One region of the Micromonospora sp. WMMD1120 genome, then DNA from elsewhere that is predicted to be linked to it. Evidence: riboswitches for the same ligand, from Rfam matches in the RefSeq annotation. Region 1 holds a riboswitch; the other holds the start of a gene.
What was found. Region 1 has a riboswitch for cyclic di-AMP ahead of O7634_RS09630 (NlpC/P60 family protein). Riboswitches for the same ligand answer to the same signal wherever they lie in the genome.

Region 1 (4,449 bases):
CTCGCCGTCGGCGCGGACGCGGGGTTGTGGAACCAGGCCCGCTGCCCGAGGTACCAGATCGCCGTCCAGTCGCCCTGCCGCCCGGCGAGCGCGTACGTCTGCCCGGCGGAGGCGCGGGCCCCGTGATCCGACACCTCCATCGTGTTCGGTGTGCCGTCGGGGCGGAGCGCGACGTCGTTGACCAGCGGCGCGTCCGGCGCGGGTGCGCTCCGCAGCACCACCGCCGAGGACCCGCGCGGCGGGCAGGGCGCACCGGCGGTGACGCAGCCGGTGAACGCCGGCTGGTTGGTGGCGAAGTCCGGGTCGATCCGCACCAGTCCGGTGGCCGGGGTGCCGGTGTCCAGCCGGGGCGCGTGCAGCAGGTCGAAGTAGTGCGTCCAGTCCCAGTACGGCCCCGGGTCCCAGTGCATCCCGCGTACCGTCGACGCGACGGTGCCGGGCACGTTGTCGTGCCCGATGATGTGCTGGCGGTCCAGCGGGATGCCCAACCGCAGCGCGAGGTGCCGGACCAGCTCCGCCGACGTGCGGTACATCGCCTCGGTGTACCAGGTGCCCTGCGCCGCGAAGCCCTCGTGCTCCAGACCGATCGACTTGGCGTTGACGTACCAGTTGCCGGCGTGCCAGCCGACGTCCTTGGTCCGCACGTGCTGGGCGATGTGCCCGTCGACCGAGCGCAGCGAGTAGTGCCAGCTCACGTAGGTCGGGTCCTGGACGAGTTGGAGGGTCGTCGCCCAACTCGCCTCGGTGTCGTGGATGACTATGTACTCGATCTTCTGCCGGGCGGGCCGGTCGGACAGGTCGTGGTTGCCGTAGTCGCCGTCGCCGAATGCCTCGTAGGGCGCCGGTATCCACTCGCAGGAGATGGTGCGTGGGCACTCCAGCCCGTCCGGGCGGGCCAGACGGCGCAGGCCCAGCCGGTCCAACCAGGACCGGTCGGGCCGCACCGCGCGAGCCGCCAGGGTGACCCGCTGGCCGTCGTCGGTCACCCGGGACTCGCCCGCGCCGATGGTGGTGAAGACCTCGTCGGCGAAGGCCGCGGCGGCGTCGGCGCTGTCCGCGCCGGAGTAGCGGGCCACCGCGCCGTACCAGGCGGCCGGGTCGGTGTCCGTGCCGATCGGCCCACCGACCTCCCGTTGGTACGCCCGCAGCAGCGCGGCGCCACCCCTGATGTTGAGGGCCGGATCGGTACGCAGCGCGTCGGGCGAGACGCCGGTCAGCGTGGCGGCGGTGTCCACGGTCTGCAACGCGGCGGTGGACGGCGCGGGGTCGGTCGTCGAGCGGGGCGCGGGGACGCGGGCGGGACGGGAGTCGTCGCCGCGTGGGTCCTCGGTGTCGGTGTCGTGGTGGCCGCGCGGGGGCAGGCTCACCACGTGCCGGGCGTCGGTGAGGTGCATGGGGCCGTAGCCGCCGCTGGTGCTCGGCGTGCCGGCGTTGCTGTCCCAGCGTGATTCCAGGTAGGAGACGCCGAGCAGCACGACGGTCGGCACGCCGTACTCGGCCGACGCGGCGGCGTACTGCTGTTGGCGGTCGGCGGTGGGCGTGGCGGCGGCCGCCGGGCCGGTGGACAGCGGCACCGCGCTGGCGGCGGCGACCACGGCGACGGCGAGCAGCGCGCGGGACCGGGTCGACACTGGTGGATGGTGCATCGAACCCCCTAGATTCTCGGACAGGGTCAGGTCACCATCGCGCCGCGTGGGTCCGTACGTCAATACCTTTCTATTTGGCGAACTGTTCGGGAAAAAACCTTCACGCACCGTTGGTGGCGGCTGCGATTCAGTACGGAGTGTCACGGCCGCGCGGGTTGCGGATCGGTAACGGGCGTCTCTACTCTGGTCATTCGTCGGCTCGACAGCAGCTCCGCCCAGCCCGGGTGGTAACGGACCGACACCGCCGAGTCGTTTCCGAGCGAACCGGGGACCCACCTCCCTCGGGGTGAATCCGCAGCCACTGCGGTAGGGCGCCGACTTCCCGCCCGAACCCGTCAGCTAACCCGGTAGGCGGTCAGGAAGAAGGAGTACGGAACCCCGGTGGCACTCCATGCCCCGCGGCCGTCGTCCCGGTGGTCGGCGCCAGCCGACCCGGCGTCGATCGTGCCGCGCCCACGCTGGTCCCGCTTCACCACAGTTCTCGCCGCGCTGGCCGGCGTCGCCGTCGTCCTGACCGGCAGCGCCACGGCGGCCCACGCCGACCCGTCCGTCGCCGAGATCGAGCGCCAGATCGACGCCGACTGGAACAAGCTCGAACCCATCATCGAACGGCACAACGCCACCCGGATCGACCTGGCCGCGAAGCGTAAGCAGACCGAGGCGCTGGCCGCCCGGATCGCACCGCTGGAGCGTCAGGTCGACGCCGCGATGGATAAGGTCAGCGCCCTGGCCGTACGCGCGTACAAGGGCGAGAACGTCTCGACCGTCAACGCGATGCTGGGCAGCCGGTCACCCAGCGACGTGGTCGTCCAACTCGAGATGCTCGACCGGTTCGCGCACAACCAGCAGAAGGACGTCCGCGAGGTAGCCGACCTGCGTGACCGGTTGGCCGCGCAGAAGGCGCCGCTGGACGAGATGGTGGCCCAGCTCACCCGCACCGAGGCCCAGCTGGCGGCCAAGAAGAAGCAGATCAACGAGGAGATCGACAGACTGCAGAAGCTGCGCCTCAAGGTGTACGGCAACGGTGGCGGCGGCCCCCTGCGTCCGGCGCCCTGCCCGGCCAGCTACCCCGGCGGCGGTGCGGGCGTCGCTGTCAAGTTCGCCTGCGCGCAGATCGGCAAGCCCTACGTGTGGGGCGCCGAGGGCCCGAACTCGTACGACTGCTCCGGTTTGATGCTGGCGGCCTGGGCGAAGGCCGGCGTGTCGCTGCCGCACAACGCCGCCGCGCAGAGCCGCGTCACCAAGAACGTCAGCAGGGGCGACCTGCGCCCCGGTGACCTGGTCTTCTACTACAGCGACATCCACCACGTCGGCATGTACGTCGGCGACGGCTGGGTGGTGCACGCCTCGCAGGCCGGCCAGCCGGTCAAGATGAAGAAGGTCGACGACGGCCCGATCCACAGCTACGGCCGCCCGGGCTGACCCGGGCCGAGCGGAAGGGCCCGTCGCGATCCGTCGCGGCGGGCCCTCGTCGTCGGTGTGTCCCGGCGCGTCAGCGGGTGGGCCAGGTGCGCCAGTGCTGCCAGGCGCGGCTCGGCGTCGGCCCGCGCTGACCCTGGTAGCGCGACCCGTAAACCACCGAGCCGTACGGGTGCTCGGCCGGCGAGGAGAGCCGGAAGATGCAGAGCTGCCCGATCTTCATGCCGGGCCAGAGGGTGATCGGTAAATTCGCCACGTTCGAGAGCTCCAGCGTGACGTGACCGGAGAAGCCCGGGTCGATGAAGCCGGCGGTGGAGTGCGTCAACAGCCCGAGCCGGCCCAGTGAGCTCTTGCCCTCCAGCCGACCGGCGAGCTGGTCACCGAGCGAGATGACCTCCAGCGTCGAGGCGAGCACGAACTCGCCCGGGTGCAGCACGAACGGCTCGCCGTCCGGCACCTCGACCACCGACGTCAGGTCGTCCTGCTGCATGGCGGGGTCGATGTGGGTGTAGAGGTGGTTGTTGAAGACCCGGAACAGCCGGTCGAGCCGGACGTCGATGCTGGACGGCTGGACCAGGGTCGGCTCGAACGGGTCCAGGCCCAGCGTGCCGGCCTTGATCTCGGAGACCAGGTCGCGGTCGGAGAGCAGCATCGGACAACCATAGCGTTCCCCGTAGGTGCCGGATTCGGTGCCGGTGACCAGCGCGTCGAGGTCGCTGCTAGTACATTTGTTCGATAGAATGCCGGCATGGCTTCCTGGTCCGAATTCGCCGCCGACGAGCCCCGCCTCGCCGACGGGATCCGCGTTCTCCTCCAGCAATACGGGCCGGGCTTCGGCTACCTGGCCACGGTCCGCGCCGACGGCGGGCCCCGCGTCCATCCGGTGTCCCCGGTGATCACCGACGACGGTCTCTTCTGTTTCATCATCGACTCGCCGAAGCGCCGTGACCTCGAACGCGACGGCCGCTACGCGCTGCACTCGTTCCCGCCGGAGGAGAGCGACGACGAGGCGTACGTGGCGGGGCGCGCCCGACCGGTGACCGATCCGGTGCGGGTGGCGCAGCTGGCCCGCAGCGCGCGCGCCGAGCCGCGGGTCGACTGGCGGCTGTTCGAGTTCACCGTCGACGTGGCGATGCTCACCCGCCGCGACCAGCACGGTCTGGGCTTCGCGGTGGGTCATCCGGCCGTGCAGGTCTGGCTCGATCCGCGCGCTCCGGTCGCGGCGGCGGCGCCGGCAGCCGTACCGCAGACGCGCCCGACCCGTCGCAGCCGCGACGTCCAGTGCACGGCCGCCTGACCGCGGCCCTGGAAGAAGCAACCGGTGCCGGCTCCGTCACGACGGAGCCGGCACCGGCTGTACGCGAACGGTCAGGCCGCGCGGTAG
Region 2 (4,449 bases), 1.6 Mb from region 1:
CGACGTCAAGCTGGTGGTCACCCAGCCGAGCCGGTTCGTGCACCGGCAGCTCTGGGTGACCGGCCTGCTCGGTCTCTTCGGCGCCCCGGAGCCCTACTTCGCCGGCGTCGCCACCCCCGAGGTGCTGCCCGGCGCCTGACGGCGCCGGGGCACCCCGTCAGCGGCTGCTCGTCCAATCCGTTTCGGGTCCCCGCGCCCCCGGGCGCGTCACGATGTTGCCAGTCGGACATCGGTACGGGACGATCGGGCGACCAGCGATGGCGGGAGACGGTGTGCCCAGCAGCGATACCTTCAGCTACACCGTCCAGGCGCGGTGCTCGCTCGCCGAGGCGGCGGCGTTGCTCAGCGACCTGACCCGGCACGGCGAGCTGCATCCGCTGATCGTCCAGGTCCGTCAGGTGCCGGCCCGGCCGGGCGCGCAGGCCAGTTACACGATCAACGACCGGTTGGCGGCGGGTCCGCTGCGCTTCCGGACCACGTACCACGCGGACGTGCTGGTCGTCGAGGACGACGAGATCGTGATGGTGGCCAGGCAGTGGCCGGCGACCACGGTGCGCAACCACACCCGGCTGCGGTCCGAGCCGGACGGGCTGGTCCGCATCGACGTGGAGATCACCCTGACCGCGCCGAGCCCGCTGTTCCGGTACGCGTTCCGCCAGGCCCAAGCCGCCCACCTGGCCCTGGCCGCCCGCCTGGCCGCAGCCCTGAACCCCTGAACCCCTGAACCCCTGAACCCCTGAACCCCTGAACCCCTGAACCCCTGAACCCCTGAACCCCTGAACCCCTGAACCCCTGAACCCCTGAACCCCGCCCCTTCCCCGCACCCCCTGACCTCGCCGATCTTGCAGTTCCGGTTGTCGTTATGGGTGCCATGCCCCTTATATCGGCACAGTAAGTGCAAGATCGCCGGGGCGGGGCGGGGCGGGGCGGGCGGGGCGGGGGCTTTGTCTATCTTGGGGTTGCTGCTCGGGCTTGGCGGGCCGGGGGTCGGCGGCCCCAGGGCTTGTAGGTGGACAGCACCGTCACCACGATCATCAGGGTTGTCGACACCGCGGGCGCGATCACCAGGTCGGCACGGTCCCGTGCCGGGAGGGCGGACCCCAGCTCTGCGGCGTGCCGCAGGTTCGGGGTGAGCAGGAACAGCACCAGCCCGACCAGCACAGTGGTGACCACGAGCTTGACCAGCACCCAGTGGTACCGCACCAGGCCCCACGGGGTGAGCAACGAACTGGCGACACCGATCAGCCAGACCAGGACGCTCAGCGGCGCGAACAGCACGGTGCCGACGAGCGCCGCCGCCGGGTACGCCACCGCCGGGTCGACGGCACCACGCTGCGCGGCGATGCCGAGCGTGAGAAGCGCCAGGTCGGCGCCGAGCCAGCCGAGTGCGGTGACCAGGTGCAGTGTGAGCAGCGCCTTGCGCGCGGGCGGTGGGATCCGAGCCATACCGCGATGCTCGCCGCCGGCGCCGGCCGCGTCGTCCGACAGCCGGCGTCATCCGGGGTACGCCCGCCGACGTAGCCGACACCGGGGCCGCGCTGCCGGCGGGCCGGACCCCCCGGCAGCGCGCCCCGGTCAGTAGACCGACAGGTGTACGTGGTTGGTGTGGTCGGTGGACGGGGTGCCGTTCGCCCCGCTGTACGACTTCCACCCGCTGCTGGGCAGCCAGATCTGCCTGTACCAGATCACGTAGAGCACGGCGAGCCGGTCCGCGTTGCGGATGAAGTACGCCGCCAGGTTGTTGCCGTACGTCTTGTCGCCGCCCGTGGCGTTCCCGCCGAAGCCGTTCTTCTGCGCCGCGAAGTCGCAGGCCCGCCCCTTCGGGTGCTCACCCGAGCCGCCGGAACGGTGGCAGGAGACGTACCGGGTGAAGCCGGCGGCCTTGGCCTGGTTGAGCGCGTGCAACGTGCGGGGGGTGATGCACCCGTTGGCCGGGGTGGGGTCGTTGACGCTGCACGACTCCGAGGGCCAGGAGCCGTCGGAGTTACGCGGCGCGGCGGTGGCGTTGGCGGAGGAGGTGCCCCGGTTGGAGCCGCTGTCGGCGGTGGTCTGCGGCCTGGGGGTGGTGGCCACGGTCAGGGCGCGTTCGGCCTGCTCCTTGCGCTTGGCCATCACCGCCACCTGCTTGCGCTGTTCGTTGATCTCGCCGTCCAGCGCGACCCGGGTGCGGTTGGCCTGGTCCCTGGTGTCGAGCAGGTCCTGGAGCACCCGGTCCTCGTTGGCGGCCACCGCCTCCAGCGCGGCGGCCCGGTCCATGAAGCCCTCCGGGTTGTTGCTGTTGAGCAGCGCCGACACCGCGCCGAGCCGGCCGCTGCGGTACGCCACGACGGCGATCTCGCCGACCTTCTCGTCGCGGTGGGCCAGCTCGACCTCGATCTCCTTGAGTTTGGTGGCGAGCTGTTGCTGCCGTCGTACGGAGGCGTCCAGGGCGCGCTTCGCGTCCAGGTAGCCCTTGCTGGCGGCCTCCAGTTGGGCGCGCAGCGCGGGAGTGCCGCCCTCCTCGTCGGAGTCGGGTGCGGCGGCCTGCCGGCCGGTCGGGGGAGCGGCCGAGACGGTGCCGGCCGGGAGCGCGACGCCGAGGGCGAGCATCGCGACGATCAGCGCCGCCAGTCGGGCGGCGGGTGGGCGTGCTGGTGCCACTACGCATGTCCTTCCGTCAGCCGCCGACCGGGTTAGCTGACGGGTTCGGGACGGAAGATCCCTACCGCTGACGCGGATGCACCCCAGGAACGTGGTTCCCCGGTTCGCCCTCGCGGGCGATTAGGCGGCGACCGCCACCGGCGCCGGGAAGGCGCCGCCTGGTGGAGGCCGGGACCGAGCTTACCGGTGCCGGTGGGACGTGTGCAGCCGATGTGACGGACGGTGCGTGCGTCACCACGGAGAACGACGGTCACCACTCGATCGAGCCGCAGGCGCCGGTGGCCGCGCCGGGCTCGATCTGTAGCGTCGCGTGCTCGATGCGGAAGTCTTCGTGCAGGGCCGTACGCGCCGCGGTGAGCACCGCGGCGACCTCCGCGCCGGGTGCCGTGGTCAGGTGCGCGGAGGCCACCTCCATGCCGGAGGTGAGCGTCCAGACGTGCAGGTCGTGCACCTCGACCACGCCGGGCACGGCGGCCAGCCGGTCGTGCACGGCGGTGACCTGGAGGTGTTCCGGGGCGGCCTGCACGAGGATGCGGATGGCGGCGCGCGCCAACCGCCAGGTGCGGGGCAGGATGAACGCGCCGATGGCGACCGCGACCAGCGGGTCGGCCCACCACCAGTCGGTGACGGCGATGAGCGACGCCGCGCCGATGACGCCGAGCGAGCCGAGCAGGTCGCCGAGCACCTCCAGGTAGGCGCCCTGGAGGTTGATGCTCTCCCGGGCGCCGGCACGCAGCAGGGTGAAGGCGACGATGTTGGCGAGCAGGCCGAGCACGGCCACCGCGAGCACCGGCCCGGCGGTGATCTCGTGCGGGTCGCCGAAGCGACGGATCGCCTCGATCACCACGTACACGGCGACGCCGGAGAGCAGCACGGCGTTGGCGAGCGCGGCGAGCACCTCGAGGCGGTAGAGCCCGAACGTGCGCTGGGGGTCGCCGGTGGCCCGCCGGGTCGCGGTGATGGCGGCGAGCGCCATCCCGATGCCGAGCACGTCGGTGAACATGTGCCCGGCGTCGGAGAGCAGGGCGAGCGAGCCGGTGCGCAGGGCGACCACCGCCTCGATCACCATCAGGGTGGCGAGCAGCCCGAACGCGCCCCAGAGTCGTCCCCGGTGCCGGTGTGCGGCATTGGCGACGGACCCGTGATGGTGGTCGTGACCTGCGCCCACGTGACTAACCTTCCGCCGCCGTCCCGGACCCGGTCCAATGTATGTTCACATCGCTATGTGTGCAACTGTTCGGGTGGCGTCTCCAGGCGGCCGCCCGGGTTCGTCAGCCGGTCGGGTCGATGGTGGTGAGCCGCTGGGTGGCCCGGGAGAGCGCCACGTACAGGGTGCGCACCCCGGCGCCCTGATCCGCCCGGATCTCGCTCGGCGCGACAAGCACCACCCCGTCGTACTCCATGCCCTTGGCCTCCAGGCTGGTGACCACCTGCAACCGCGGCACGCCGAGCGCGCCGAGCCAACCGGCGACCTCCTCCCGGCGCGGCACCGGCGTGATCACCCCGACCGTGCCCTCCACCTCGGTCAGCAGGCCGGTGGTCGCCTCCACCGTCGCGGTCTCCAACCCGGCCGGCGGCACCACCAGCGCGACCGGCGCGACCCCGGTGGACCGTACCGCGCTCGGCAGCGGTAGGTCGGGGTAGAGCCGGCGGATCTCCGCCGCCGCCACCGCGAAGATCTCCGCCGAGTTGCGGTAGTTGGTGGTGAGCGTGAACTCGTGTCGCTTGCGCCGGCCCAACGCCTGGTCGCGGGCCCGGTCCAGCTCCTCCGGGTCGCCGGTCCACGCGGTCTGCGCGGGGTCGCCGACG

Region 2: linked by a shared signal. The riboswitch ahead of O7634_RS02030 (hypothetical protein) and the one ahead of O7634_RS09630 (NlpC/P60 family protein) in region 1 are both predicted to bind cyclic di-AMP.

Annotation. Positions count from the first base shown of each region.
Region 1 covers NZ_JARUBO010000005.1:2,032,135-2,036,583, forward strand. The annotation lists gene O7634_RS09625 (N-acetylmuramoyl-L-alanine amidase) at 1-1,631, opposite strand, end outside; cyclic di-AMP (ydaO/yuaA leader) riboswitch at 1,879-2,014, shown strand; gene O7634_RS09630 (NlpC/P60 family protein) at 2,028-3,068, shown strand; gene dcd (dCTP deaminase) at 3,139-3,717, opposite strand; gene O7634_RS09640 (pyridoxamine 5'-phosphate oxidase family protein) at 3,814-4,362, shown strand; gene O7634_RS09645 (zinc metalloprotease) at 4,434-4,449, opposite strand, start outside.
Region 2 covers NZ_JARUBO010000005.1:426,555-431,003, reverse strand. The annotation lists gene O7634_RS02045 (STAS domain-containing protein) at 1-139, shown strand, start outside; gene O7634_RS02040 (SRPBCC family protein) at 273-716, shown strand; gene O7634_RS02035 (hypothetical protein) at 949-1,446, opposite strand; gene O7634_RS02030 (hypothetical protein) at 1,576-2,589, opposite strand; cyclic di-AMP (ydaO/yuaA leader) riboswitch at 2,646-2,777, opposite strand; gene O7634_RS02025 (cation diffusion facilitator family transporter) at 2,891-3,808, opposite strand; gene O7634_RS02020 (AAA family ATPase) at 3,912-4,449, opposite strand, start outside.